DNA from 3 places in the Chromobacterium subtsugae genome. Region 2 is predicted to be linked to each of the others. Evidence: predicted binding sites of a transcription regulator. Region 2 holds the regulator's gene; each other region holds the start of a gene.
The links. Region 2 encodes HrcA, which represses chaperone genes, less so after heat shock. Its sites were predicted from a motif close to ATTAGCACTCGNNNNNNNCGAGTGCTAAT; they were not measured.
Positions count from the first base shown of each region.

Region 1 (10,178 bases), 1.0 Mb from region 2:
GATTTCCACGTTGTCGCCCGGCATTACCATTTCCACGCCTTCGGCCAGCGTAACTGCGCCAGTCACGTCAGTGGTGCGGAAATAGAACTGCGGACGGTAGTTAGCGAAGAACGGGGTGTGACGGCCGCCCTCTTCCTTGCTCAGCACGTATACCGAACCGCTGAACTCGGTGTGCGGCTTGATCGAGCCCGGCTTCACCAGTACTTGGCCACGCTCAACTTCTTCACGCTTGGTGCCGCGCAGCAGCACGCCCACGTTGTCGCCAGCCTGACCTTGGTCCAGCAGCTTGCGGAACATTTCCACGCCGGTGCAGGTGGTCTTGGCGGTTTCTTTCAGACCAACGATTTCCAGCTCTTCGCCGACTTTCACGATGCCGCGCTCAACACGACCGGTCACCACGGTGCCGCGGCCGGAGATCGAGAACACGTCTTCGATCGGCAGCAGGAACGGCTTGTCAACCGCGCGCTCCGGAGTCGGGATGTAGGAGTCCAGCGCGTCGGCCAGACGAAAGATCGACGGCTCGCCCATTTCGGACTGATCGCCTTCCAGCGCCAGACGAGCGGAGCCGGTTACGATCGGGGTGTCGTCGCCCGGGAAGTCGTAGGAAGACAGCAGATCGCGCACTTCCATTTCAACCAGTTCCAGCAGCTCGGCGTCGTCAACCAGGTCAGCCTTGTTCAGGTAAACGATGATGTACGGTACGCCAACCTGACGGGACAGCAGGATGTGCTCGCGGGTTTGCGGCATCGGACCGTCAGCGGCCGAGCAAACCAGGATCGCGCCGTCCATCTGGGCTGCGCCGGTGATCATGTTCTTCACATAGTCGGCGTGGCCCGGGCAGTCTACGTGAGCGTAGTGGCGGGATTCGGTTTCGTATTCAACGTGCGCGGTATTGATGGTAATACCGCGAGCCTTTTCTTCCGGCGCGCTATCGATCTGGGAGTAGTCTTTAGCTTCGCCACCGAACTTCTTCGACAGAATGGTGGTGATCGCTGCGGTCAGAGTGGTTTTACCATGGTCAACGTGACCGATGGTGCCGACGTTTACGTGCGGCTTAGTCCGCGCAAACTTTTCCTTAGCCATGGCAAATTTCCTGAATACGAAACAAGCAAAGTAAATTGGTGGTGCCCATGGGCAGAATTGAACTGCCGACCTCTCCCTTACCAAGGGAGTGCTCTACCCCTGAGCTACATGGGCCCTTAAAACAGGCTATCAAACGCTTGGAGCGGGTGAAGGGAATCGAACCCTCGTCGTAAGCTTGGAAGGCTTCTGCTCTACCATTGAGCTACACCCGCCTGGTCACTACACCACAACACTGCCACTTGCCAAACGTCTTACAAATTCTGGTGGGGGGAGAAGGATTCGAACCTTCGAAGGCTAAGCCGCCGGATTTACAGTCCGGACCCGTTGACCGCTGGGGTAACCCCCCCGTGAGAGACCCGAATATTATAGATGCCCTCCCCCGCCGTCAACACCTTTCGCGAAAAAATTTGAATTATTTCGCGTCAAAACGGCAAACGCCCCGCAAGCGGCGGGGCGTTTCCTTTGCTTTCAAGACCTTGCGATTTTCAGGCCTTGCCGGAAATCTTCAGATACTTGGCATGCAGCTGTTCTTCGCTCTCCTGATGGGACGGATCCAGCGGAATGCAATCCACCGGACAGACCTGCTGGCATTGCGGCTCGTCGTAGTGGCCGACGCACTGGGTGCACAGGTCGGGATCGATCTGGTAGATCTCTTCGCCCTGCGAGATCGCGTTGTTCGGGCATTCCGGCTCACAGACGTCGCAATTGATGCATTCGTCGGTAATCATCAAAGACATAGTAAATTCCTCAAGTATTCCACAACATGAATTCTGTCACCCGCGGCGGCGGGTCGCAAGTTCGCGCTGGTTATAACCTTATGCGGCGACCCGGCCAGGGATCACAACAAAACGGGGGCGGCCGCGCCGCGCCGCAGCAAGCCATACTGCACCAGACCGGCCTTGTCGCGCCGCACCAGCTCCAGGCCCTCGGGCAGCTGCTCCGGCCACAGCCTGGCTTCCAGGTACACCATGCCCTCCTCCGCCAGCCGCGGCAACAGCAGCGGCAGCGCCTGCTCCAGCAGGTCGGAATCGTAGGGAGGATCCAGGAAGATCACGTCGAACTGTTCGCGGCTGTTCTTCAGATACAGCAGCGCGTCGCCGCACTGCACGTCCAGCGCGCCGGCCTGCAGCAACTGTCGATTGGCTTGCAGCGACTCGTGCGCTTTGCGCGATTTCTCCACCATCACCACGCGGCGGGCGGAACGGGAGGCGGCCTCGAAGCCCAGCGCGCCGCTGCCGGCGAACAGATCCAGGCAGTTCTTGCCGTACAGATCCTGGCCCAGCCAGTTGAACAGGGTTTCGCGGACGCGGTCCGGCGTAGGACGCAAACCTTCGGCGTCGGGAAACGGCAGCAGGCGGCGGCGGTATTCGCCGCCGATGATTCTGACCTTGTTACGTGACTGACTCATGGCTCTTGACTCTTGAAACAAGCGCCAGAGTTTAACCTGATCAGGACTTTACCGCCTCAATCATGCGGGCTCGCGCCGCATTAGTGTCGCGCGCCAGCCAACAAACGGCATCATATTCCTTATATAAGTTAACCATCCGCAGTCAATGCCATGCGCGCCGATTCGGTGCGCGAGGGCATTTGAGGATACAATTTAGCCGTTTACCGAAATCTCTGGCCTGATTACGCATGTTCAGCTTCTTCAAGAAAAAACCGAAGCCGGTGGAAACACCGCAAACCGAAACGCCGGCAGCCGTCGTCGATGCCGCTCCGGCACTCATCGCCGCGCCCGCCAGTCCGGCCGCCGCCGCGCTTGAAGCGCCTGCTCCGGCGCCGGCCCCTGATGCCGTCGGCGATCTGCCGGCCGAAACCGCCGCCGCGGTTGCCCCGCCGGCCTCGTCCGAAGACGCCGCGCCGACGCCGCTGAAGAAAATGAGCTGGACCGAGCGGCTGAAGGCCGGCCTGGCCAAGACCCGCGACCGCCTGGGCAAGCAGCTGGCCGGCCTGTTCGGCGGCGGCAAGATAGACGAAGAGCTGTACGAAGAGCTGGAAACGGTGCTGCTGACCGCCGACATGGGCATGGACGCCACCGTGCATCTGCTGAAGGACGTGCGCGAACGGGTATCGTTGAAGGGCCTGAAGGATTCTTCCGAACTCAAAGGCGCGCTTAAGGATTCGCTGCAGGACCTGATCGGCCCGCTGGAAGTGCCGCTGGACGTCGAAGGCAAGAAGCCGTTCGTGATCATGATGACCGGCGTCAACGGCGCCGGCAAGACCACTTCCATCGGCAAGCTGGCCAAGTACTACCAAAGCCAGGGCAAGAGCGTGCTCCTGGCCGCCGGCGACACCTTCCGCGCCGCCGCGCGCGAACAGCTGATCGCCTGGGGCGAGCGCAACGACGTCACCGTGATCGCGCAGCAGGGCGGCGACTCCGCCGCCGTCTGCTATGACGCGATCCTGGCCGCCATCGCCCGCGGCATCGACATCGTGCTGGCCGACACCGCCGGCCGCCTGCCGACGCAGCTGCACCTGATGGAGGAAATCAAAAAGGTGAAGCGGGTGATCCAGAAGGCATTGCCGGACGCGCCGCATGAAGTGGTGCTGGTGCTGGACGCCAATATCGGCCAGAACACCGTCAACCAAGTGAAAGCCTTCGATGACGCGCTGGGCCTGACCGGCCTGATCCTGACCAAGCTGGACGGCACCGCCAAGGGAGGCGTGATCGCCGCCATCGCCAAGCAGCGGCCGATCCCGCTGCGCTTCATCGGCGTCGGCGAAAGCATAGACGACCTGCGGCCGTTCGACAGCCGCGACTACATCGACGCGCTGTTCGAATAAGACACGCCCGCGGCCGCGCCAGGCGGCCGCTTTTCTCAGCCAATAAGCGGGAAACCTCTCCATGATACAGTTCGACCAGGTAACCAAGCGCTACCCGGGCGGCAACGAAGCCCTGAAGAACCTGTCCTTCACCATCGAAACCGGCGAAATGGTGTTTCTCGCCGGCCACTCCGGCGCCGGCAAGTCGACGCTGCTGAAACTGATCGCCGGCATCGAGCGCGCCACCAGCGGCGGCGTGCTGGTCAACGGCCAGAACCTGTCCAAACTGCGCGGCAGCCAGATCCCCTATGTACGCCAGCATCTGGGCATGGTGTTCCAGGACCACAAGATACTGTTCGACCGCAGCGTGTTCGACAACGTGATGCTGCCGCTGGACATCATAGGCTTCGACCGCCGCGACGCAGCCAAGCGCGTGCGCGCCGCGCTGGACAAGGTGGGGCTGCTCAGCAAGGAAAAGATGATGCCCATCCGCCTGTCCGGCGGCGAACAGCAGCGGCTGTGCATCGCCCGCGCGGTGGTGCACCGCCCCAGCATCCTCTTGGCCGACGAGCCGTCGGCCAACCTCGACCGCGCCTACGCGCTCGACATCATGGAGTTGTTCAAGTCCTTCCACCAGGTGGGCGTCACCGTGCTGATCTCCGCCCACGACGAAACCCTGATGGAAGACTACGGCCGCCGCATCATCCGCCTGAGGGAAGGACAGTTCGCCGCATGAAACACTTTCTCTATCTGAACTGGCAAAGCGCCAAGCAGGCGCTGATCAAGATCCTGCGCCAACCGTTCGGCAGCCTGCTGACCCTGCTGATGCTGGCCTTGGCGCTGGCGCTGCCGCTGTGCCTCTACCTGTCGGTCAGCAGCGTGCAGGACTGGGTCGGCCGCCTTACCGCCACGCCGCAGATCACGCTGTTCATGGAGCAATCGGCCGAGGAGGCCGACATCGCCGCCGTCAACAGCACGCTGTCGCACCACCCCAAGGTGAAGAGCTTCACCTTTATCAGCAAGGGCAAGGCGCTGCAGGACCTGGAGCAGCGCAACGGCCTGTCCGGCCTGTCCGACGGCTTGGACGGCAATCCGCTGCCGGACGCCTTCGTCGTCACCCCGATTTCGCTCGAACCGCGCGAAATGGAAATGCTGCAGAAGGAGCTATCCGGCCTGCCGATGGTGGAAATGGCGCAGTTCGACGCGCATTGGGCCAAGCGGCTGTACGGCATGGTGGACATGGGCAAGAAGCTGACCTGGTTCCTGGCCGCCGCGCTGGGCCTGGCGCTGGTGCTGGTGACCCACAACGCGATCCGGATGCAGATTCTGGCGCGGCAGGATGAAATCGAGGTGTCCAAGCTGATCGGCGCCACCGACAGCTTCATCCGCCGGCCCTTCCTCTACCACGCGCTGTGGCAGGGCGTGTTCGCCGCGCTGCTGGCCTGGGGCCTGTCGAGCTGGCTGGCGGCGCTGGCCAATCCGGCCATCCGCGAATTCGCCATGCTGTACGGCGAGCGGGTGGAGCTGCGCGGCCTTAATCTGCAGGAGCTGGCGGCGCTGATCGGCGTGGCCGCCTTCCTGGCGATGCTGGGCGCCCGCCTCGCCGCCGACCATCACCTGCGCAAGGTAGAGCCGAAATAGATATGCCAAGTGAAAGGTTTCAGCTATCGCATCGATTGTTAAAATCATTGACGCGGGAACCTTTCATTGCTAGCACTCTCCATATACGAGTGCTAACATAGCACTACCCAAGGAGGTAGCCATCGCAATGAACACAACATTTGCCCTGCCCGTTCCGTCGACCAGCGGCAGCCTGGAGCAGTACATCCAGGCGGTAAACAGCGTCCCTATGCTGTCGCCGGAGCAGGAAACCGAGCTCGCGACCCGTTTCCAGCAGGAAAACGACCTGGAAGCGGCCCGGCAGATGGTGCTGTCGCACCTGCGCGTGGTGGTGTCGGTATCGCGCGGTTACGCCGGTTACGGCCTGCAGCAGGCCGACCTGATCCAGGAAGGCAATATCGGCCTGATGAAGGCGGTGAAGCGCTTCGAGCCGGGCCGCGGCGTCCGCTTGTTCTCGTTCGCCATCCACTGGATCAAGGCCGAGATCCACGAATTCATCCTGCGCAACTGGCGCCTGGTGCGCATCGCCACCACCAAGCCGCAGCGCAAGCTGTTCTTCAACCTGCGCAGCATGAAGAGCGGCTTCTCCGCGCTGTCCGAACAGGAAGCCAAGTCCATCGCCGCCGACCTGGGCGTCAAGCCCGAGGAAGTGCGCGAAATGGAAATCCGCATGAACGGCCAGGACGTGTCCCTGCTGGCCGACAGCGACGACGAGGACAGCTACGCGCCGATAGACTGGCTGGCCGACTCGCACAGCGAGCCGACCCGCGCGCTGGAACGCCGCGCTTTCGACCACTTGCAGTCGGAAGGCCTGGAGTACGCGCTGTCGACGCTGGACGCCCGCAGCCGCCGCATCGTCGAAGCGCGCTGGCTGGCCGACGACAGCGGCTCGACGCTGCACGAACTGGCGGCCGAATTCGGCGTGTCGGCCGAGCGCATCCGTCAGATCGAGGCCAAGGCGCTGACCAAGATGAAGGCCGCGCTCAGCGAGGGCGTGGTGCTGGACAACTGATCCGCCCCCATGCAGAAAGCCGCTCGAATGAGCGGCTTTTTTATTGCCCGCCACCGGGAGTTGGCGCATCTGCTGCAGGAGCGGCGCATTCATTCCCAGCCTGGATCGCCAGCCGCGCGCAGGCAGCCTGAATGCCGGCAAACGAAAAGCCGCTCGAAAGAGCGGCTTTTTTCATCCCCCCCGCTAGCCGGGGATGGGCTTACTCCGGCAAAGTGCGGAACTTGGCCGGCAGCTTGTCGTAGGCCTCGCGGCTGATCTTGCGCAGCGGCTCCCATTCCGGGTTGGCGTCGCCCAGCGTTTCCAGGAACTGGCCGGCATAGGTCGGGAACGAGGCCAGCGTGGTGCGCAGCGTCTGTTCCGCCTTGGCCTGCTCGCCGGCCAAAACTTCCATCTGCGCGCGCTTGAGCATCACGTCCGGATACGGGCGGAACTCGGTCAGCCGGTCTTCCAGCGCCAGCTTCTGCTTCAGATTGTCGCGGGTGATCGGCAGGTAGTCGTCCAGCGTGTACAGCGCGTGGTAGGCGAACAGCGGCTTGGTCTTGACGATTTCGATCAGCCGCTCGGCGCGCTTGGCGTCCTTCTGCGCGTTGCCGGTGGGGGTGTACAGGTTGACCAGCTCCCAGAACATCGGCGTGGTGCTGATCGACAGCCAGCCTACCCATGCCAGCGCCGCCAGCAACGGCAGTCGCGCCGGCAACGGCAAGGACCTGGACTCGCCGCGCGGCGCCATCGCCATGAACAGCACCAGCATCGCCAGGAAATAGAAATACCACAGCGGATACTCCAGCATGCTGTGGGTCAGCGTCACCGCGATGCAAGCCAGCGCCAGCACGCCTTCCGGCTCGGCCTGGCGACGGAAGAACGGCCATACCGCCCAGACGAAGCCGCCCAGCACCAGCGCGGTGGCGACGCCGCCCATTTCGGCCAGCAATTGCAGCACCAGGTTGTGGGCATTGGTGAACAGGCCGCTGTTGTAGCCTGCGGCGGCGAACTGCGGCAGCGGCTGCAGGCGCACGCTTTCCGCCGCATACTGCGACCAGCCCACGCCCCACAGCGGATGCGCCTTGAAGGTGAGCCAAGCCTTGTGCATCTCGGCGAAGCGGCGCGCGCCCATGTCGTCGCCGTTGGCCGCCAGCCGCGCCACGCCGGAAGCGTTTTCCACGTCGGAATGGGTCAACAGCGAAATCAGGTGATTGAACAGCGGCAGGGCGAACTGGCCGGCCAGCACCGCGCCGCTGCAAGCCCACATCGCCAGCATCAGCCGGCGCGAAACCTCATTGCGGCTGCGCCAGTGCCACAGCGCGGCCAATGCCGAAATCGCCACCAGATACAGCAGCGTGGTGCGAGACCCCGCCCAGGCCAGCATCAGCGCCATCCACAGCACCAGCGCCACCAGCCAGTTGCGCCCCAGCCTGCCCACCGCGAACAGATAGACGCCGGATACCACCGACCACATCAGGTAATGGGCGTACTGATTGCGCTGGCCGATGTGGCCGAAAATGTTGGTGGTGGGGTGGGAGCCATCGTAGAACAGCCCCAGCGGCGCGGCCAGGCCGGTGAGCTGGGCGGCGCCGATCAGCGACTGCACCAGGCCGCCGACGATGACGGCGCGCGCCAGCCATACCGCGAACTCGCGTTCGCCGAAAGCGCCGCGCAAGGAGGCGGTGATCGAGGCCAGCAACGCCAGCGCCAACCAGCCCAGCGCGGTGGCGTAGCTCATGCCGGGGAACATCAGGCTGACCAGCTGCGGCTGCAGCGCCCAGACCCCCGCCAGCAGCAGGCACCACCAACCGGCTCGCGGCACCGCGTCGAACAGCTTGCCGCCGGGCAGCAGCAAGGCGCCGGCGGCCACCAGCAGCCAGATCACGTTGATTTCGCCGAACCACTGCGGCAGCGGCACGAAATGGACGCGGGAAGCGAACGGCACGATGGCGATCAGGCACAATGCCAGCAGGGCCAGGCGTTCGGATATTTTCTGAAAAGTCATGGCGGACCAGATATCGAAAACAGCAAAGCCGGCAGCATACCGCATGCGCACAGCCGGCAAAACCGGTCAAATGTGTCCGCGCGTTACAAACCCGTCAAAACAACGGTTTGCGCGTGACCGGCGACGCCACCGCCGTCACCGCCGCCATCCGCGCGGCGTCGGTATACGCGCCGTGCCGCAGATAGATGGCCTTCACCCGGCTGGTGAGTTCGGCCAGCGCGCGCACCTCGGGCTCTTGCCACGGCTGCAGGCTGGCGTCCAACTTCAACACTTCGTCGGGATAGCTGGCGATGGCCATCACCAGCGTGCGTCTGGCGGCCTCGGGCTGGCCGGCCAGCGCCTGGCATACGCTCAGCCGCTGCAGCACGGCGATATACGGCTGGTTGCGCGCCAGTTGCTCGTAGAACGGCAGCACCACCGCCAGCTGCCGCCGGCCCGGCAGCAGGTAATTGCCCATCACCATCGAGGCCGCGTCTATCCACAAGGGATTGCGCTCCACTTTTTCGATGTAGTTCACCCGCCGGATGTTTTCCGCCGCCGACAGGCTGGGCCGGCTGTAGGCCACCAGATTCCAGAAGATGAACACCCCGCTGACGATATGCGCGATCATCAGCGCCCCGCCGCCGGCGCAGGCCAGCCGCAACAGCATCGTGCGGGTGGGCACCTGCCAAACCGGCGCCGGACCCAACGCGCACACCGTCACCAGCATCGCCAGAAAAGGCAGGTACCACAACGGAAACTCGAACATGCTGTGGGTCAGCAGCATCATCGCGATGCAGATCAGCAGCAGGTTTTCCGGGCTCTGCCGGCCGCGGGCGAAAAACGGCAGCAGGCAGCCGCACAAGCCCAGCCCCGCGACCAGCGCGCCGGACAGCCCGGTTTCGGCCAACAGCTGGAAAATCAGATTATGGCTTTGGGTGAACAACACCCCTTCCGGGTACTTGGGCAGGCCGCCAAACGCCTCCAGCCAGACCGACTGCGCCGGATAGCGCGCCAGCCCCACCCCCAGCCAGGGGTGCTGCTGAAACACCATCCAGGCCTTGGTCCACTCGATGCGGCGGCGGGCGCCGAATCCGGCGTCCAGCAGGCGTTCGGAGCCGCTTTGCACATGGATGGGCAAGCCCAGCCGGTTGAGCAGCCAGACGATCTCTTCATTGAACAATTGCAGCAGCGCCAGCACGATGATCGCCGCCGCCAGGGCCTTCAGCATGCGCAGCAACGCCTCGTCGCCGGGCGCGCGGCGGTGCCAGAACCAGCACAGCCCGCAGATGCCCAGGCTGTAGGCCAGCGGCAGCCGCGCGCCGCACCAAGTGATCAACAGCAGCTGGAACAACACCAGCGGCGCGCAGAAGCCGGCGCGCAGCCGGCCGCGCCCATACAGGTAACAGGCCGCCGCCACGCCCCAGCTCAAGTACTGCGCGTACTGGTTGCGCTGGCCGACATTGCCCATCACTTCGGTCGGGTTCAGATAGTTCAACGTCACCAGGCCGCGGCAATACCGGGCCAGGTCCAGCAGCTGGATGCTGCCCAGCACGATCTGGATGCAGCTGCCCAGCAACAGGCAGGAGGCCAGGATGACGCAGACGCGCGCCAGGTCCGGCCGCAGCCGGTTGACGAGGAATACCGCCAGCACCAGCATCGCGGCCAGGCTGGCCAGGATCAGAATGGCGGGCTGGTAATTCTCCAGCAGCAAGCCATTGCTGAAGGACAGCA
Region 1 is NZ_CP142381.1:4,539,622-4,549,799, forward strand. It holds gene tuf (elongation factor Tu) at 1-1,083, opposite strand, end outside; tRNA gene U6115_RS21690 (tRNA-Thr) at 1,123-1,197, opposite strand; tRNA gene U6115_RS21695 (tRNA-Gly) at 1,222-1,295, opposite strand; tRNA gene U6115_RS21700 (tRNA-Tyr) at 1,345-1,430, opposite strand; gene U6115_RS21705 (YfhL family 4Fe-4S dicluster ferredoxin) at 1,569-1,820, opposite strand; gene rsmD (16S rRNA (guanine(966)-N(2))-methyltransferase RsmD) at 1,922-2,491, opposite strand; gene ftsY (signal recognition particle-docking protein FtsY) at 2,719-3,867, shown strand; gene ftsE (cell division ATP-binding protein FtsE) at 3,929-4,582, shown strand; gene ftsX (permease-like cell division protein FtsX) at 4,579-5,487, shown strand; gene rpoH (RNA polymerase sigma factor RpoH) at 5,615-6,478, shown strand; gene U6115_RS21735 (PglL family O-oligosaccharyltransferase) at 6,678-8,465, opposite strand; gene U6115_RS21740 (PglL family O-oligosaccharyltransferase) at 8,560-10,178, opposite strand, start outside.
Region 1: a site for HrcA is predicted at 5,556-5,584, ahead of rpoH (RNA polymerase sigma factor RpoH). Genes of this name have one in related genera too.

Region 2 (10,178 bases):
GCTCGTCGAAAGCGCCCGGCTCCAGCCGCAGCAGCGTCAGATCGTCGCACTCCACCGGCAGGCAGCCGAACAGCAGCAGCCAGCAAGAGCCGACGTGGAGCGGCGCGTCCAGCCGCGCGGGCAGCTCGCCCGCCGGGAGCCGCATGCCAAGCCAGGGGAAGAATTCGTCGGCGATGCCACCGCGGCTGACGACATCGCGCCATACCGTTTCCGGCGGGCGCGGCAGCCGGCTGCGCATGGTGAAATGGCCGAACATCCCGGCTCCGGCAAAAAAGGCCCGTCGCCGGGCCTGGGGGATCAGAACGGCAGCTTCATGCCGGCCGGCAGGTTCAGGCCGTTGGTGAAGCCGGACATCCGCTCCTGGGTGGTGCTTTCCACCTTGCGCGCGGCGTCGTTGAACGCGGCGGCGATCAGGTCTTCCAGCATTTCCTTGTCGTCCAGCACGCTGTCGTCGATGGCGACGCGCTTGACGCCATGGGCGCAGGTCATGACGACCTTCACCATGCCGGCGCCGGACTGGCCCTCGACTTCCACCGTGGCCAGCTCGTCCTGGGCCTTCTTCATGTTTTCCTGCATTTGCTGGGCCTGCTTCATCAGGCCCGCGATTCCAGCTTTACCGAACATTGCTGTTCACTCCTGTACGGGTTGGATGGTCTCGATGAGCAGCGCGGCGCCCATTTCGCGCACCAGTTGCTGCACCACCGGATCGTTTTTCATGCATTCTCGGGCAATGGCCAATTGCTCCTGGCGCTGGCGGGCGTCGACCATGGCCGGGGTTTCCATCCCCAGTTCCTCCACCGTCACCGTCAGCTCCACCGCCCGGCCGAAGCGCTCGCTCAACGCGGCCTTCAACTTGTCCTGGTAATCGCGTCCGCTCATGTGGCGGAAGCTTTCCGGCACCGCCAGCTCCAGCCGCTGCTGGTTCCAGCCTTTCAATACCGCATTGTGCGCCAGCATTCGCGCCGCGCCCAGCTTGCCGCCCAGATCCACCACCAGCGCCTGCCAGTCGCCGTCGAACTGGTAGTCGACCGGCTCGTCGTCCGGCGGCGGCGCCTGCGCGTAGTCGGGCATCGCGTCGCCGTCATCGGCCTGCCACGGCGTGTCGTCGATTTCGTCCTCGTCGCGGCCATCATCGTCCGCCTCGCTTGCCGTTGCGACCAGCTGCGGTTGCGGCGCCGGAGCCGGCGCGGCGACAAGCGCTTCAGGCGCGGGCGCGGCGGCCGGCGCAGGCTGCGGCCGGGGCGCGGGCTCGGGTTCCGGCTCGGCGGCCGGGACGCTTTCTTCGCTGGCCGCGCGCGGCGCGGACTTGGCCGGCGTTGGCGCCGCCAAGCCAGCCGCCTGCAGGGCGCGCGCCGCCGGCGACATGCCCCGCTCCGCCGGCACCGAGACGGAGGCTACTGCGGCGGATGCGGCCGCGGGCCTGGCCTGGGGCGCGACAGCCGCACGAGCCGGCGCCGCGGCTTCGGCCGGCGCGTTGACCGGATGGAAAGCCAGCATGCGCAGCAGCGTCATATTGAAGCCGGCATGCTCGTCCGGCGCCAGCGCCAGATCCTTGCGGCCATGGATGGCGATCTGATAATACAGCTGCACGTCCTGCGGCGCGATGGCGTCGGCCAGCGCGAACAAGGCCTCGCGCTCCGGCTCGTCGTCGGCCAGCGCCGCCGGCACCGTCTGCGCCAGCGCCAACTGCTGCAACAGCACCGCCAGTTCGGCCAGCGCCGCGTCGAAGCTGACGCCGCGCTCGGCCAGATTGTCCGCCTCCGCCATCAGCGCCGCGCCGTCGCCGGCGGACAGCGCCTGCAACAGGGTGTACAGATAGCGGCGGTCCACCGCGCCCAGCATGGCGCGCACGCCGTCTTCCTTGACTTCGCCCAGGCCGTAGGCGATGGCCTGGTCCAGCAGCGACTGCGCGTCGCGCATCGAGCCGGCCGCGGCGCGGCCCAGCAGCGCCAGCGCCGCCGTCTCATAGGCGATGCCTTCCACGTCCAGCATGTGCGCCAGATGCGTGGACACCTGCTGCGGCGTCATATTGCGCAGCGAAAACTGCAGGCAGCGCGACAGCACCGTCACCGGCACCTTCTGCGGGTCGGTGGTGGCCAGGATGAACTTGACGTGGGCCGGCGGCTCTTCCAGCGTCTTCAGCATCGCGTTGAAGGCGCTTTTCGACAGCATGTGCACTTCGTCGATGATGTAGACCTTGTAACGGCCCATGGTCGGCGCGTACTGGGCGTTTTCCAGCACTTCGCGGATGTTGTCGATGCCGGTGTTGGACGCGGCATCGATCTCCAGCAGGTCGACGAAGCGGCCGCTGTCGATCTGGCGGCAGGCCGAGCATTCGCCGCAAGGGTCGGCGGTGCTGCCGGTTTCGCAGTTCAGGCTTTTCGCCAGAATGCGGGCGATGGTGGTCTTGCCTACGCCCCGGGTGCCGGTCAGCAGGTAGGCGTGATGCAGCCGCGCTTCCTTGAGGGCGTTGCTGAGGGCGCGCACCACGTGTTCCTGGCCGACCAGGTCGGCGAAACGCTTGGGGCGCCATTTTCTGGCAAGGACTTGATAGCTCATGGGGGCGGATTTTAATGGCAATTGCCGCGCAAGGCGACTGATTTTACCGGCGCGGCCAGGCCTGGCGCGCCGGCGCTTGCGGCCTTACTGGGCGGCGGATGCCGGCTCCGGCAGTTTCCGCGCCAGCGCGGCGTAATAGCGTTGGCGCACCTGGTCGGCGATTTCCTGCACCGCCTTGGCGTACAGCGTGCTGCGGTTGTAGCGGGTGATCGCGTAGAAGTTGTTCAGTCCCAGCCAGTATTCGGTGACGCCGGGCGAGCTTTCCAACGCGAACAGCACCGCCGGCACGTTGTCCGCCAGCGGCGTCTGCGGCGCGACGCCCATCTTGCGCAAATCGCCCACCGTGTAGTGCAGATTGAATTTGTCGGCCAGCAATTTGTCCACCTGCGGCCCCGGCACCACGCTGGCCGGCGCCACCACGTCGTCGCCGCGCTTCCAGCCGAAGCGGCTGAAGTAATGGGCCACGCTGCCGATGGCGTCGTGCGGGTTGTTCCAGATGTCGCGATGGCCGCTGCCGTCGAAATCCACCGCCCACTTGCGGTAGCTGGACGGCATGAACTGCGGCAGCCCCATCGCGCCGGCGTACGATCCCCTCAGCGTCAGCGGGTCCTTGCCCTCTTCCTTGGCCAGCAGCAGGAACTGGGTCAGCTCGCCGCGGAAGTAGGCGGCGCGGCGCGGATAATCGAAACCGATGGTGGACAGCGAATCCACCAGCCGGAAGCTGCCGGTGTTGCGGCCGTAGTGGGTTTCCACGCCGAGGATGGCCACGATCACCTCAGGCGGCACGCCGTACTGGCGCTCGGCGCGCGCCAGCGCGTCGGCATTGTCCTGCCAGAACGCCGCGCCGTCGGCGATGACTTTGTCGCTGACGGTGGAGGCGCGGAACTGGTACCAGGGACGCGAAGTGGACGGTTTGTCCAGAATGCGGATGATATTGGGCTTCAATTCGACATTGGCGAACACCGCCTCCAGCTCGGGGCGGTTGAATTGGCCGCTGGCCACCTGTTCGTCGATATAGCGCTGCACGTCCGGGCGCCCCAGAAAGGCGGCGTCGGCTTGGGCCTGCGGCGCAGAGAAGGCCGCGCCGGCCAGGGCGGCGGCAATAGCCAGTTTCAACATCGATTTCATGATTTTGCTTTCTTTTATGAGCGTAGGCGCGGTTCATTCGCGGAAGGACAAGGCGCTGCCCACCAACCGCGCGGTGATGTCGACGATGGGGATCACCCTTTCGTAAGCCATGCGGGTGGGCCCGACCACCCCCAGCGTGCCGACCACCTGGCCGTTGACGCGGTAAGGGGCGGTGACCACCGAGCATTCGTCCAGCGTCACCAGGCCAGACTCCTCGCCGATGAAAATGTTCACGCCCTGCGCCTCGCGGCTTTGCGACAACAGCTTCAGCAGTTCGGTCTTGCGTTCGAATACGCCGAACAGCTCGCGCAGCCGCGACAGGTCGTCGGACAGGTCGTTCACCTGCAGCAGGCGCGAGCCGCCGCTGACCACCACGTCCTCGCCGCTGCTGGCCAGCGTTTTCTGTCCCAGCCGCACCGCGGCCGACATCAGCTCGGCGATGTCGCCCTGCAGCTGGCGCAATTCCCCCTCCACCCGGGAGGTGACCGCGTCCAGCGCCTGGCCGCTGTAATGCTGGTTGATGAAGTTGCCCGCCTCCACCAGTTCCGACGGCGTGTAGTCGCGCTCGGTCAGCAGCAGGTGGTTCTGCACGTCGCCGTCCAGCGTCACCAGTATCATCAGGATGCGGCGCTCGGACAGGCGCAGGAATTCGATCTGGCGGAAGGCGACGTCGCTGCGCTGCGGCGTCATCACCACGCCGGCGAAGCTGGTCAATTCCGACAGCAGCGACGACGCCGCCTGGACGATGCGCTGCGGGCTGTCCGGCTGCAGGCTGGCCTCCAGCTCGTGGCGCGCCAGCTCGTCCAGCGGCCGTATCGTCAGCAAGCGGTCGACGAACAGGCGGTAGCCGCGCGCGGTGGGCACCCGTCCGGCCGAGGTGTGCGGCGAGGCGATCAGGCCCATGCCCTCCAGTTCGGCCAGCACGTTGCGGATGGACGCCGAAGACAGCTCCATCCCCGGCAGCAGCGACAAGGCCTTGGACGCGACAGGCTGGCCATCGGCGATGTAGCGTTCGATCAGGACCTTGAGCAGGCGTTGGGCGCGTTCGTTCATCATGTTCCCCATTGTACACATCCTGAACCGCGCCAAAAGGGCCAGCAGCAAGACTTTGCGCCGGTTAGGCGCTTTTGTTCCCCGGCAAGCTGCTGTTAGGGCTCTGGTTTTCTGCGATAATCGCCCCATTATTGGTCCGACCTACCCCATTTGGAGACAGCATGGCTTCCGAAGACAAGAGCAAGGCGCTCGCCGCCGCCCTCTCCCAGATTGAAAAGCAGTTCGGCAAGGGTTCGATCATGCGCATGAGCGACAACCAGATCAACGAAAACCTGCAGGTGGTCTCCACCGGCTCGCTGAGTCTGGACTTGGCGCTTGGCGTCGGCGGCCTGCCGCGCGGCCGCGTGGTGGAAATCTACGGCCCGGAGTCGTCCGGCAAGACCACCCTGTGTCTGCAAGCCGTGGCCGAGATGCAAAAATTGGGCGGCACCTGCGCCTACATCGACGCCGAAAACGCGCTGGACCCGCAATACGCGCAAAAGCTGGGCGTCAAGGTCGACGACCTGCTGATCTCGCAGCCGGACACCGGCGAGCAGGCGCTGGAAATCTGCGACATGCTGGTGCGCTCCAGCGGCGTCGATCTGATCGTGATCGACTCGGTGGCCGCCTTGGTGCCCAAGGCTGAAATCGAAGGCGAGATGGGCGACAGCCACGTCGGCCTGCAAGCCCGCCTGATGAGCCAGGCGCTGCGCAAGCTGACCGGCAACATCAAGCGCACCAACACCCTGGTGATCTTCATCAACCAGATCCGCATGAAGATCGGCGTGATGTTCGGCAACCCGGAAACCACCACCGGCGGCAACGCGCTGAAGTTCTACGCCTCGGTGCGCCTGGACATCCGCCGCACCGGCGGCATCAAGAAGGGCGAGGAAGTGATCGGCAACGACACCCGCGTCAAAGTAGTGAAGAACAAGGTGTCCCCGCCGTTCCGCCAGGCCGATTTCGAAATCCTGTACGGCGAAGGCATCTCCCGCCAGGGCGAAATCATCGAGCTGGGCGTCAAGCACGGCTTCATCGACAAGTCCGGCGCCTGGTACGCGTACAACGGCCAGAAGATCGGCCAGGGCAAGGACAACACCCGCGAATGGCTGAAGTCCAACCCGGCGATCGCTGAGGAAATCGAACGCAAGATCCGCGAAGCGGTGGGCGTGAAGATCGAAATCAACGAAAACCAGGGCGACGAAGAGTTCGCCGACGACGCCCTCGACGCCTGATGGCGGCGACAGGCAAAAGCCTGAAGGCGCGGGCCGTCGAACTGCTTGCCCGCCGGGAATATTCCCGGCGCGAGCTGGTTCGGCGGCTCGCGCCTTTTGCCGACAGCGAAGACGAATTGAACGCGGCGCTGGACGAGCTGGCCGCCGCCAACTGGCAATCCGACGACCGCTTCGCCCGCCAGTTCGCCAACAGCAAGGGCGGCAAGTTCGGCAGCCGTCGGCTGCAGCAGGAAATGCGCCAGCGCGGCGTCGACGACGACACCATACGCGAAGCGCTGTCCGGCCAGGACGACCTGGCCAGCGCGCGCGAGCAATGGCGCAAGAAATTCGGCCGCCCGCCCGCCGACGCGGCGGAAAAGGCCAGGCAGTACCGCTTCCTCGCCCAGCGCGGTTTTCCCGGCGACGTGATCCGCCAGGTGCTGGCCGGCGGCGCGGACGACGACGGCTACGAGGACTGAGGCATGAGGGCGCGCGCCATCGCCACCGAGATCGACATCGCCGCCGTCCCCGAAACGGTGTGGCAGGTGCTGTGCGACTGGCCGCGCTACCCGGAATGGAATCCTTTCATCGTCGGCCTGCACGGCCGCCATCGGCTGGGCGCCCGCCTGGTGGCCACCCTGCGCTATCCCGGCGGCGCGCGCGCCACCCTGCGCCCCGTCGTCATCGAACTCTCCGCGTCGCAAACGCTGGCCTGGCGCAGCGCAGCGCTGATGCCCGGCCTGCTGGACCGCGAGCACCGCTGGCGGCTGGAAGCGCTGGCCGGCGGCGCCACCCGCCTGCATCACGACGGCGCGCACAGCGGAGTGCTGCTGCCGCTGTGCGGCGCCGGAATCCAGGAAAGCGCGCGCCGGGGATTCCTGCTGATGAACGAGGCGTTGAAACAGCGCTGCGAAACCCTTGCCAGCGCCGCCACGGCTTGACACAATCGACGGATTCGCCCCGACGGCCAGTCCGGGGCAAAATTTTGAAATAGACCAGACAAATCATGAAAACCTCCGAAATCCGCAAGAAGTTCCTGGACTTCTTCGCCGCCAAAGGCCACCAGGTCGTCCCCTCCAGCAGCCTGATCCCCGGCAACGACCCGACGCTGATGTTCACCGTCGCCGGCATGGTGCAGTTCAAGGACACCTTCCTCGGCTTCGAGAAACGCGACTACACCCGCGCCACCACCAGCCAGAAATGCCTGCGCGCGGGCGGCAAGCACAACGACCTGGAAAACGTCGGCTACACCGCGCGCCACCACACCTTCTTCGAAATGCTGGGCAACTTCAGCTTCGGCGACTACTTCAAGCGCGACGCCATCACCTTCGCCTGGGAGTTCCTGACCGGCGACGAGTGGCTGAACCTGCCCAAAGACAAGCTGATGGTCACCGTCTACGCGTCCGACGACGAGGCCTACGACATCTGGCACAAGACCGTCGGCGTGCCGGCCGACAAGATCGTCCGCATCGGCGACAACAAGGGCGCGCCGTACGCTTCCGACAACTTCTGGACCATGGGCGACACCGGCCCCTGCGGCCCGTGCACCGAAATCTTCTACGACCATGGCCCGTCGGTCGCCGGCGGCCCTCCGGGCAGCCCGGACGAGGACGGCGACCGCTTCATGGAGATCTGGAACAACGTCTTCATGCAGTTCAACCGCGACGAAGCCGGCACGCTGCACCCGCTGCCGAAGCCGTCGGTCGACACCGGCATGGGCCTGGAGCGCCTGTCCACCGTGCTGCAGCACGTGAAGTCCAACTATGAAACCGACGCGCTGGCCTGTCTGGTGCGCGCCGCCGCCCGCGAAACCGGCGTCGCCTACAGCCAGGACGTGCCGTCGCTGAAAGTGATCGCCGATCACATCCGCGCCTGCTCGTTCATGATCGCCGACGGCATCCTGCCGTCCAACGAAGGCCGCGGCTACGTGCTGCGCCGCATCGCCCGCCGCGCCATCCGCCACGGCTACAAGCTGGGCCAGAAGGGCTTGTTCTTCCACAAGATCGTCGCCGACCTGGTGGCCGAGATGGGCGAAGCCTATCCGGAACTGCGCGAAAAGCAGGCGCATATCGAAGACGCGCTGCGCGCCGAGGAAATCAAGTTCGCCGAAACGCTGGAAATCGGCATGGGTCTGGTGGACTCCGCGCTGGAAGGCGGCAAGAAAGCGCTGGACGGCGACACCATCTTCAAGCTGTACGACACCTTCGGCTTCCCGGTGGACCTGACCGCCGACATCTGCCGCGAACGCGGCATCCACGCCGACCTGGAAGGCTTCGAGCGCGCGATGGAGGCCCAGCGCGAGCGCGGCCGCGCCGGCTCCAACTTCAAGATGACCGGCAAAATCGCCTACAGCGGCGCCGACACCGCCTTCCACGGCTACGACAAGAGCAGCGTGGAAGCAAAAATCCTGGCGCTGTACAAGGGCACCGAAGCGGTGGACAGCCTGTCCGCCGGCGACGAAGGCATCGTGGTGCTGGACGGCACCGCCTTCTATGCCGAAGGCGGCGGCCAGGTGGGCGACGTGGGCAAGATTTCCGCCACCGCCGGCCTGGACGCGCTGTTCGACGTGGCCGACACCCAGAAGATCCAGTCCGCGGCCTTCGGCCACAAGGGCCGGCTGCTCAGCGGCGCGCTGAAGGTGGGCGACGCCGTCACCGCCACCATCGACCTGCATGCCCGCCTCGCCAGCGCGCGCAACCACTCGGCCACCCACCTGCTGCACGCGGCGCTGCGCCATGTGCTAGGCAGCCACGTTGCGCAGAAGGGCTCGCTGGTCAACCCGGAACGCACCCGCTTCGACTTCGCCCACGGCGAAGCCGTGACCGCCGAGCAGATCGCCGAGCTGGAACGCGTGGTCAACCGCGTGATCTGCCACAACGTGGAAGTGAAGGCCGAGCTGATGAGCATGGAAGACGCGCAGAAATCCGGCGCGATGATGCTGTTCGGCGAGAAATACGGCGATGAAGTGCGCGTGCTGACCATGGGCGACTTCTCCGCCGAGCTGTGCGGCGGCACCCACGTCAAACGCACCGGCGACATCGGCCTGTTCAAGATCGTCGCCGAAAGCGGCGTGGCCGCCGGCGTGCGCCGCATCGAAGCCGTCACCGGCGAAGGCGCGATAGCCCACGTGCAGGCGCAGGACGCCCTGCTGAAAGACGCCGCCGGCGCGCTGAAGGCGCAGACCAGCGACGAGGTGTTGGCCAAGATCGCCGCGCTGCAGGACGGCGCCAAGGCGCTGGAGAAGGAACTGGCCAAGCTGAAGGGCCAGCTGGCCGCTTCCGCCGGCGACAGCCTGGCCGACAGCGCAGCCGTGGTGAGCGGCGTCAAGGTGCTGGCCGCCGAACTGGAAGGCGCCGACAACACCGCGCTGCGCGAAACACTGGACAAGCTGAAGGACAAGCTGGGCTCCGCCGCCATCGTGCTGGCCGCCAAGAGCGACGGCAAGGTGGCGCTGGTGGCCGGCGTCACCGCCGACCTGACCGGCAAACTCAAGGCCGGGGAGCTGGTCAACTTCGTCGCCCAGCAAGTGGGCGGCAAGGGCGGCGGCCGCCCGGACATGGCTCAGGCCGGCGGTACCCAGCCGGAAAACCTGGCCGCCGCGCTGAAAGGCGTGGAAGCCTGGGTAGCCGGCAAGCTGTAAAGCCAAACGCACCTGTACCAACGGCCACATGTTATTCATGTGGCCGTTTTTCATATGGTAATAATCAATTTTCACAATGTCGGCACACCCTAGACTAGGAGCATGCCATGTCCGCCATAAAACTCCGCCAGGCCAGCTGGGATGACCTGCCCGCGGTATGCCAGCTGATCCAGCAGGCCTTCGCGCCGCTGCTGTCGCAGCTGCCCAGCCCGCCCACCGCGCTGGATGAAACCATAGCCAGCCTCACCGGCCACCTCAGCAGCGGCAGCCAGATCTTCGTCGCCGCCAGGCAATCGCGCATCGTCGCCTGCCTGCTGGTGCTGCCGCCGGAAAACGGCTGCGCCGAAATCAAGCGCGTCTGCACCCATCCCGACCTGCAAGGCCAGGGCCTGGGCGCGGCGCTGCTCGATTACGCCGAGCAAGAGCTGCAACGCCAGGGCGTGCAGCAGCTCAAGCTATCCACCCGCAGACGCCTGCCCAGCAATCTGCAGTTCTACCAGCGGCTGGGCTACGAGGTCAGCGCGCAGCAACCGTATCCGCAGGGCATAGAGGACGAGCGCGTCACCCTGAGCAAGCCGCTGGCGGAGCTGGTGTGCTGAAGCGCG
Region 2 is NZ_CP142381.1:3,537,615-3,547,792, forward strand. It holds gene U6115_RS16895 (hypothetical protein) at 1-256, opposite strand, end outside; gene U6115_RS16900 (YbaB/EbfC family nucleoid-associated protein) at 298-624, opposite strand; gene dnaX (DNA polymerase III subunit gamma/tau) at 631-2,559, opposite strand; gene mltB (lytic murein transglycosylase B) at 2,644-3,687, opposite strand; gene hrcA (heat-inducible transcriptional repressor HrcA) at 3,721-4,743, opposite strand; gene recA (recombinase RecA) at 4,902-5,954, shown strand; gene recX (recombination regulator RecX) at 5,954-6,412, shown strand; gene U6115_RS16930 (SRPBCC domain-containing protein) at 6,416-6,874, shown strand; gene alaS (alanine--tRNA ligase) at 6,940-9,573, shown strand; gene U6115_RS16940 (GNAT family N-acetyltransferase) at 9,681-10,172, shown strand.

Region 3 (10,178 bases), 780 kb from region 2:
CCTGGATGCTGACCTCCACCGCCCTGGTGCTGTTCATGACCATTCCCGGCCTGGCGCTGTTCTACGGCGGGATGGTCCGCAAGAAGAACGTGCTGGCTACCCTGATGCAAAGCTTCGCCATCACCGCGCTGGTGACTGTGCTGTGGGCGGTGATCGGCTACAGCCTGGCCTTCACCGTCGGCACGCCCTACCTGGGCGATCTGTCGCGCTTCATGCTGGACGGCATGGTGTACATGAAGGACGCCGGCAAGCTGGCCGTGCACCCGCTGGCCGGCACCATACCGGAATCGGTGTTCATGACCTTCCAGATGACCTTCGCCATCATCACCCCGGCGTTGATCACCGGCGCCTTCGCCGAGCGGATGAAATTCTCGGCGATGCTGGTGTTCATGGCGCTGTGGTCGTTGCTGGTATACGTGCCGGTGGCGCACTGGGTGTGGGCGCCGGGCGGCTGGATGGGCGACAAGGGCGTGCTGGACTTCGCCGGCGGCACCGTGGTGCACATCAACGCCGGCGTGGCCGGCCTGGTGACCGCGCTGGTGCTGGGCAAGCGCGTCGGCTTCGGCAAGGAGGCCATGCCGCCGCATAACCTGATCCTGACGCTGGTGGGCGCCTCGATGCTGTGGGTGGGCTGGTTCGGCTTCAACGCTGGTTCGGCCGGCGCCGCCGACGGCCGCGCCGGGATGGCGATGGTGACCACCCAGGTCGCCACCGCGATGGCCGCGCTGGCCTGGATGTTCGCCGAATGGGCGACCAAGAAGAAGCCGTCGGTGCTGGGCATCGCTTCCGGCGCGGTGGCCGGCCTGGTGGCCATCACCCCGGCCGCCGGCTTCGTCGATGTCAAGGGCGCGCTGATCATCGGCCTAGCCGCCGGCGTGGTGTGCTTCTGGGGCGCCACCGGCCTGAAACACGCGCTGGGCTATGACGACTCGCTGGACGCCTTCGGCGTGCACGGCGTCGGCGGCATCCTGGGCGCGCTGCTGACCGGCGTGTTCGCGGTCAAGGACATCGGCGGCGCCGACGGCAGCCTGGCCACCCAGGCGCTGGGCGTCGGCGTCACCATCGTCTACTGCGGCATCGTCACTTTCATCCTGCTGAAGCTGGTGAACCTGGTGATCGGCCTGCGCGTGGCGGAAGACGAAGAACGCGAAGGGCTGGACCTGGTGCTGCACGGCGAGCGCGTGGAGTAAGCCGCCGGCCAAGCCAAGATTGTTGTGTAAGGGACTTGCGGGGCATTCGTGCCCCGTTTTTTTTGCGCGAGCAAAGAAAAACCGGCGCGGCGGCCGGTTTGGTCGCAGGCGAAACGCCCGCTTATTTGACGATGCGCAGGCTGGGCCTGCCGCTGGGCCGGTCCGGCCCCGGGTCCCCGCCCGTCGGCGGATCGGCGTCGGCCGACTTGGCGTCCTGCTCGGCCTCGGGCGACGGCTCGACCTCGAACCCCATGCCCTCGCCGGTTTCCCGCGCGAAAATCGACATCACGTTGCCGATCGGCACCCAGATATCGCGCGACACGCCGCCAAAGCGCGCCGAGAACGACAGCCAGTCGTTGTCGATCCGCAGATTCTTGGTGGCGCCTTCGGCGATGTTCAGCACGATCTCGTTGTTCTTCACGTATTCGAGCGGCACGTCGGTGCGCTCGTTGACCCACACCACCACGTAGGGGGTGTAGCCGTTGTCGCCGCACCATTGGTGCAGCGCGCGGATCATGTAGGGCTTGGTGCTGGAGCTCATCGCGTCACCTTACTTGCGCATGGCCTTTTCGGACGGAGTCAGCGAGTCGATGAAGGACTGGCGCTGGAAAATGCGTTCCGCGTATTTCAGGATAGGCGCGGCGCTCTTGCCCAGATCGATGTTGTAGTGCTCCAGACGCCACATCAGCGGCGCGATGGCCACGTCTATCATCGAGAAATCGTCGCCCAGCATGAATTTTTGCTTGGAGAAGATAGGCGCGATGGTGGTCAGGCCGTCGCGAATCGCTTCGCGCGCCTTGGTCGCTTCCTTGCCGGTGGCGCCGGCTTCCAGCGTTTTCACGTAGATGAACAGCTCGTTCTCGAAGCGGTGCAGGAACAGGCGCGCGCGCGCGCGCATCACCGGGTCGGCCGGCATCAGCTGCGGGTGCGGGAAACGCTCGTCGATGTATTCGTTGATGATGTTGGATTCGTGCAGGATCAGATCGCGCTCCACCAGAACCGGCACTTCGTTGTACGGGTTCATCACGGCCAGATCTTCCGGCTTGTTGTGGATATCCACGTCGATGATTTCGAAATCCATGCCCTTTTCGAAGAGCACGATACGACAGCGCTGGCTGAAGGGGCAGGTGATTCCGGAGTAGAGGGTCATCATGGCGGAAATAATCCTTGACTAACAATGAATTGATGTAGCAGGGCATTCTAGCACCTTCCCACCCCCATTTGCCAGCTTTTCAATACAACATCATGATTACAAAAGAAAAAAGGCGGAATCGCTTCCGCCTTTCCTTCTACCGCCGCGCGCTTAATGCACGTCGCGCCAGTATTCCTTCTTCAGCAGGTAAACCAGCGGGAACAGCAGCAGGCCGAGGAACATCAGCACCACGTAGCCGATCTGCTGGCGCTGCACCTGGGCGGGCTCGCCCATGAACACCAGAAAGTTGGTCAGATCGGTCATCCGCTTGTCGTACTCGACGGTGTTGGCCTTGCCGTTTTCCAGCTTGGTCAGGGTGCCGGCTTTCACCAACTGCAGCTTGTGCACCTCGTTGCCCTCGGCGTCCTTCTCGGTCTTCAGCACCTGCTCGCCTTGCCATTCCCAGAAGACGTGCGGCATGCCCACCTTGTCGAACACCAGATTGTTCCAGCCGGTGGGGCGGGATGGATCGCGATAAAAGCTGCGCAAATAGCTGTACAGGTAATCGGCGCCGCGCGAGCGGGCGATCAGCGACAGATCCGGCGGCGTGGCGCCGAACCAGTTCTTGGCGTCCTTCTTGTCCATCGCGATATTCATCTGGTCGCCGATCTTGGCGCCCTCCGGCAGCAGGTTGGCCTTGATCTGCTCTTCGGTCAGGCCGATGTCCTGCAGCCGGTTGTAGCGCAGCATGCTGGCCGAGTGGCAGGACAGGCAGTAGTTGACGAAGATCTGCGCGCCGCGCTGCAGGCTTTCGGTGTCCTGGATGTCGATGTCGGCCTTGGCCAGCGCCGGGCCGCCCTCGTTGGCCAGCGCAGGCGCCGCCAACGGCAGCGCCAGCGCGGCGGCGGCGATCAGGTTGCGGATCGTGTTGTTCATTTTCCTTATCCCCTTGCTTACACGTTCATGGCGAACAGCGCCGCCAGGAACACGGTCAGCAGCACCAGCACCACGAACTGGATCTGCCGCTTGGCGTTGGTGTCGGTGACGCGCTCCGGCACCGGGATGCTGCCGACATCGTTCTTGGTGTAGAACGGCATGCCCAGGAAGAAGGCGAAGTAGACCACCGAGAAAATCTGCGACAGCGCGGTGCGCAAACCAGTCGGCGGCATCGCGCCCAGGATGCCCAGGCCGATGAAGGCGGCGATGAACAGCGCCAGCGCGATCTTGAACTTGGGTCCGCGGTAGCGGATGGATTTGATCGGCGAGCGGTCCAGCCACGGCAGGAAGGCGATCAGCACCACCGCCGCGCCCATCGCCAACACGCCCCACACCTGGGTGCCGGCAAACGACGGCACCGCGCGCAGAATGGCGTAGAACGGGGTGAAATACCATACTGGCGCGATGTGCGGCGGGGTTTTCAGCGGGTCAGCCTGGTCGAAATTGGGGTGCTCGAGGAAGTAGCCGCCCATTTCCGGCAGGAAAAACACGATCGCGGAGAACACGATCATGAATACCACCACGCCCAGGATGTCCTTGATCGAGTAATAAGGATGGGAGTAGATGCCGTCCAGATACAGGCCAGTGTTCGGATCCTTGGGTTGCTGCTTGATTTCCACGCCGTCCGGGTTGTTGGAGCCCACTTCGTGCAGCGCCATCAGGTGGGCCACCACCAGCGCCAGCAGCACCAGCGGCACCGCGATCACGTGCAGCGCGAAGAAGCGGTTCAGCGTGGCGTCGGACACCACGTAGTCGCCGCGGATCCATACCGACAGGTCGGGGCCGATCACCGGGATGGAGCCGAACAGGTTGACGATCACCTGCGCGCCCCAGAACGACATCTGCCCCCAGGGCAGCAGGTAGCCCATGAAGGCTTCCGCCATCAGGCACAGGAAGATCAGCGTGCCGAACACCCAGACCAGTTCGCGCGGCTGCTTGTACGAGCCGTAGATCAGGCCGCGGAACATGTGCAGGTACACCACCACGAAGAACATCGAAGCGCCGGTGGAGTGCATGTAGCGGATGATCCAGCCGCCCGCCACGTCGCGCATGATGTATTCGACCGAGGCGAAGGCGACCGGGATGCCGGCGGCGTTCAGCGTGCCGTCCGGCTTGTAGTTCATGGTGAGGAAGATGCCGGTGACGATTTGCAGCACCAGCACCAGCATCGCCAGCGAGCCGAAGAAGTACCAGAAGTTGAAATTCTTGGGGGCGACGTATTTGCCCCATTGACTTTCCCACAGGGCGGTCAGCGGGAACCGCGCATCCACCCAGTTGAGCAGCTTTTGTGCTTTGTTCATTTTTCGCCCTCAGCTTATTTGTCGTCGCCAATCAACAGGCGGGTGTCGGACAGATACTTGTGCGGGGGGATTTCCAGGTTCTTCGGCGCCGGCACGCCCTTGAACACGCGGGCGGCGAGGTCGAACTTGGAACCATGACAGGGGCAGTAGAAGCCGCCCAGCCATTCCGGCCCCAGATCCGCGGGCGCGAGATCGGGACGGAAAGTGGGGGAACAGCCCAGGTGGGTGCAGATGCCCACAGCCACCAGGTATTCGGGTTTGATCGAGCGATGCTCGTTCTGGCAGTACTTAGGTTGCTGATCCACCTCGGATTGCGGATCGACCAGCTTGGGGTCGTTCTTCGGCAGGTTCTTCAGCTGCTCTGGCGTGCGGTTGAGAATCCATACCGGCTTGCCGCGCCATTCGACGTTGATCTTCTGTCCCGCTTCGATCTTGCCGATGTCGACCTCGACCGGCGCGCCGGCCGCCTTGGCCCGCTCGGACGGGAAGAAACTCAGGAAAAACGGCGTGGCCGCGCCGACCACCGCCACACCCCCAACAGCGCTGGAAGCCACCGTCAGAAAACGACGGCGCCCCGTATCGACTTGCTGTTCACTCATTACAGTCATCCTCAATCGTGGAAATCGAGCCCTTAACCGCTGGATTTTACCCGATTACTAGTAGGGACTTGAAGCTTCTATGCAAATAAATTGACCAGGACGCCAGCAACTTGCTTAAACTGGGTTTAAAACATCAATAAATTCGACATTTATGCCAGAGAATTGCGCCAAATGCTGCCCAAGCGCCTGGATGCCGAAGCGTTCCGTGGCATGATGCCCGGCTGCGATGAATGCGACATCGCACTCGATCGCCATGTGGTAATTCTGTTCCGACGCCTCCCCGGTAATGAAGGCGTCCACCCCCAGCGCGATGGCGTCGGCGAAAAATCCCTGCGCGCCGCCGGTGCACCAGGCCACTTTGCGCACCGGCTTGTCGCCGCGCCCCAACAGCTGCGCATCCCGCCCCAGAGCCGCCGAAACATGGCTGGCGAAGGCCTGGGCAGCGCCACCACCGCGCCAGTCGCCATGCCACAGCAGGCCCTGCTCCCCCGCCTGGCCGACGGGCTCCAGCCCCAGCACCTGCCCCAGCTGCGCGTTGTTGCCCAGCGACAGGTGCCCATCCAGCGGCAGGTGGTAGGCCAGCAGACTGATGTCGTGCTGCAGCAGGGTGCGGATGCGCTGCTTCTTCATGCCGCAAACGCGCGCGTCTTCGCCTTTCCAGAAATAGCCGTGGTGCACCAGGATCGCGTCGGCGCCGCGCGCCGCCGCCGCATCGATCAATGCCTGCGACGCCGTCACGCCGGTCAGGACCTTGGCCACTTCCGCCCTGCCCTCCACCTGCAAGCCATTGGGCGCGTAATCCTTGTAACGCCACGGCTCCAGCCAGCCGTCCAGCAGACTCTGCATTTCGCTCAACAACATCGCGCTCTCCTTTCAATATCTACCATTTCGCCTATTTTGCCAGATGCATGCCGATTTCCCGCCGAAAAACAAAAAACCCCGCTCAAGGCGGGGTTTCGTTTTTCAGCAGGAAAAGCCGAGCTTACATCATGCCGCCCATGCCACCCATGCCGCCCATGTCCGGCATGCCGCCGGCAGCCGGCTTGTCTTCCGGCAGTTCGGCGATCATGCAGTCGGTGGTCAGCATCAGGCCGGCTACGGAAGCCGCATGCTGCAGAGCGGAGCGGGTCACCTTGGCCGGGTCCAGCACGCCCATTTCCAGCATGTCGCCGTATTCGCCGGTGGCGGCGTTGTAACCGAAGTTGCCCTTGCCTTCCAGCACCTTGTTGACCACGACCGACGGCTCGTCGCCGGCGTTCTTGACGATCTGGCGCAGCGGAGCCTCGATGGCGCGCAGCACGATCTTCACGCCGGCTTCCTGTTCGGCGTTGTCGGTCTTCAGGCTGTCCAGCGTAGCGCGGGCGCGCAGCAGAGCCACGCCGCCGCCGGCTACCACGCCTTCTTCAACCGCGGCGCGGGTGGCGTGCAGCGCGTCTTCGACGCGAGCCTTCTTCTCTTTCATTTCCACTTCGGTGGCGGCGCCAACCTTGATCACGGCAACGCCGCCAGCCAGCTTGGCCACGCGCTCTTGCAGCTTTTCGCGGTCGTAATCGGAAGAAGCTTCTTCGATCTGGCGGCGGATTTCACCGACGCGGGTCTGGATGGCGGCAGCTTCGCCGGCGCCGTCGATGATGATGGTGTTTTCCTTGCCCACTTCGATGCGCTTGGCTTGGCCCAGCATGTCCAGCGTGGCTTTTTCCAGAGTCAGGCCCAGCTCTTCGGCGATGACGGTGCCGCCGGTCAGCACGGCGATATCCTGCAGCATGGCCTTGCGGCGGTCGCCGAAGCCCGGAGCCTTGACGGCAACCACTTTCAGGATGCCGCGGATGGTGTTGACCACCAGGGTGGCCAGCGCTTCGCCTTCGACGTCTTCAGCGATGATCAGCAGCGGGCGGCCCGACTTGGCCACTTGCTCCAGCACCGGCAGCAGATCGCGGATGTTGGAGATCTTCTTGTCGAAAAGCAGCACGAACGGATTGTCCAGAGCGGCAATCTGTTTGTCTTGGTTGTTGATGAAGTACGGGGACAGGTAGCCGCGGTCGAACTGCATGCCTTCCACCACGTCCAGCTCGTTGTTCAGGCTCTTGCCGTCTTCAACGGTGATCACGCCTTCCTTGCCGACCTTGTCCATCGCGTTGGCGATGATTTCGCCGATGTCGCTGTCGGAGTTGGCGGAAATGGAGCCGACCTGGGCGATTTCCTTGGAGGTGGAGCAGGGCTTGGCGATCTTGGCGATTTCGCCGACCAGCGATACCACAGCCTTGTCGATGCCGCGTTTCAGATCCATCGGGTTCATGCCGGCGGCAACGTACTTCATGCCTTCCTGCACGATGGCTTGCGCCAGCACGGTGGCGGTGGTGGTGCCGTCGCCGGCCACGTCGGAAGTCTTGGAAGCCACTTCCTTAACCATTTGCGCGCCCATGTTCTCGAACTTGTCCTTCAGTTCGATTTCCTTGGCGACGGATACGCCGTCCTTGGTGATAGTCGGCGCGCCGAACGAGCGGTCCAGCACCACGTTGCGGCCTTTCGGGCCCAGGGTAACCTTGACGGCGTCGGCCAGGATGTTGACGCCAGCAACCATTTTGCTACGCGCGGAATCACCGAATTTTACGTCTTTAGCAGCCATTCTCTAACTCTCCAGAACTCAGTATATGAAGTGGGGGTAAGGGTCGGATTTACTCAACGATGCCCATTACGTCTTCCTCGCGCATCACGAGGACTTCGTCGCCGTCGACCTTGACGGTCTGACCGGAATACTTGCCAAAAATCACTTTGTCGCCAACTTTCAGATCCAGCGAACGACGCTCGCCGTTCTCCAGGATCTTGCCGTTGCCGACAGCGAGAACCTCGCCCATGTCCGGCTTCTCTGCAGCGGCGCCCGGCAGAACGATGCCGGAAGCGGTCTTTTCTTCAGCCTCGAGGCGCTTGATAACAACACGGTCGTGCAGGGGACGGATTGCCATTAGATCTCTCCTAATACAGTGGCTGTTTGAGAGTTGAAAACCAGAAATATTCAAGTGTGCGGATAGGTGGATTAGCACTCACCGCTTGCGAGTGCTAATAATAGGGACGACAGGGAGGCTTTTCAAGAGGGGACAAGCCCCTCTCGCAAGGCAAAGTCAACGGGAGGGAGCCGAGCGGCGCAACACCAGCCAGCGCGGCGTGCGAAAGCGGATGATCATCCGGTACACCATCACGTATGCCACGGCGAACAGCAGGCAGAACCCCATCAGCACATAGGTGTGACGCCAGAACAACATCGCCGGCGCCACCGAAGCCGATGACAGCGCCCATAAGTAGGGAGAAGTCAGACTGTTGCGCAAGGTGAGGTGGCCGGCATCCTTCGAACCCACCATCCAGCGCACCAACCGCTTGTACACCAGCATGTGCAGATGCAGGCCGTCGGGCAGGCCAGGCGACATGCCGCGCAGAATCTTCTTGCGGTAGATCGAATACAGGGTTTCGAACACCGGATAGATCACGCACAGCAAGGGAAACCAAGGCGACACCTGCGGATGCCGCGTCACCAGCAGCACCGCCACTTCGGCGATCATGAAACCGACCAGATAGGCGCCGCCGTCGCCGGCAAAAATCAGCCCGCGCGGGAAGTTCCAAAACAGGAAACCGGCGATGGCGCCGATCATCGCAAAACAAACCCCCAGCAGCATCGTATCCTGCACTTTGAAAGCGACATAGGCCATCGCCAGGAAAATGAAGACGGCGACCACACCGGATAGGCCGTTGTAGCCATCTATGATGTTGACCGCGTGCGCCACGCCGCCTACGGCTATCACCGTCAAGACGAAGGAAAACAGGGTGAAATTGACCAGAAGGCTGTCAATCACCGGGATGTCCAGCCGATGGAGCCCAGCCTGCAACGAAAAATAGCCAAGTCCCGCCGACACAAAAGTGGCGAGCAGACGCGGCAGCGGTCCCACTTGCTTGGTCATGTCCTCCATCAGTCCAGCCGCGAACGCCGGTACGGACACCAACAACAGCAACAGCGCCGTGGCATCCGACAGCGACCAGGACAGCACACCGCATCCGGCCAACAAGCCCGCCGCCAGGGGAACCCCTCCCACCCTGGGAACCGGCATCGCATGGAATTTTTGCACTCCTCCAAGATCGTGATCAGACGTGAAGCGCTCATGCAAATGGCTGAAGTGGATCAGGAACATCGCCATGAACAGAGACAGGAAAGTTGAAATTATCAAGATCTGCAGCATAATCCTCGCCAACTGTTTGATTGAGAACGCCAGACCGGAAGTCTCCTCGCCGGAGCCGCCGGGGGCCGAACACCCAAACACATTGCCAAGCCATGCTCTTGGCAATGACCAGTTACATCGATACTTAAACTGCCACGCCAACCACTGCCTCAGGCCATCTCAAAGCAATCGCAAGATGCCCCGCCCCCCCGCTCCGCATGCGTCACGCGGAACGCCCAGCCGCGTCGCAGCCAAGCCAAACTGATGAGAAAAAAACATACAGAATCCAAGCGCTGCGCCCACAGCCGCAGATGCCGGCAGCTTGCGGCCTAGACGCTGCGCCCCATTCCGCCGTCAAACCATCGGCATCTGGCTCGACGCCAGGCCAAAGCCAATCTCGTGCCATTTACAAAATATCATGCGAAAAGCGTCCACGCCCATAGAATTAAAATCACAAAAAATAATGTCGGAGAAATCACCATTCACTATAAATATATCAACCTTCCGTCAATTCTTTGTGTGATTTTTTATTCAACGACACGGCACCGTCACATTAATTTCATATCTCTACGGCTCCGGCCGAAACATGTCAAACACTGCCATAGCTCGCGAAACAGGGCAACATTGTTGCGGACCTTGCGCGACCGCAATGCCAAATAGACATAGCAAAACCCGACATGTCTTGCCGCAATCCCCCGCATCCCCCGCCCTTTAGGTCACAAAACTTGTCCCAAATATATCGATGCGGAAAACCG
Region 3 is NZ_CP142381.1:4,315,928-4,326,105, forward strand. It holds gene U6115_RS20590 (ammonium transporter) at 1-1,190, shown strand, start outside; gene U6115_RS20595 (ClpXP protease specificity-enhancing factor) at 1,312-1,731, opposite strand; gene U6115_RS20600 (glutathione S-transferase N-terminal domain-containing protein) at 1,741-2,343, opposite strand; gene U6115_RS20605 (cytochrome c1) at 2,494-3,258, opposite strand; gene U6115_RS20610 (cytochrome b) at 3,276-4,619, opposite strand; gene petA (ubiquinol-cytochrome c reductase iron-sulfur subunit) at 4,634-5,218, opposite strand; gene U6115_RS20620 (Nif3-like dinuclear metal center hexameric protein) at 5,333-6,079, opposite strand; gene groL (chaperonin GroEL) at 6,201-7,844, opposite strand; gene groES (co-chaperone GroES) at 7,894-8,181, opposite strand; gene U6115_RS20635 (MraY family glycosyltransferase) at 8,338-9,444, opposite strand.
Region 3: a site for HrcA is predicted at 8,252-8,280, ahead of groES (co-chaperone GroES). Genes of this name have one in related genera too.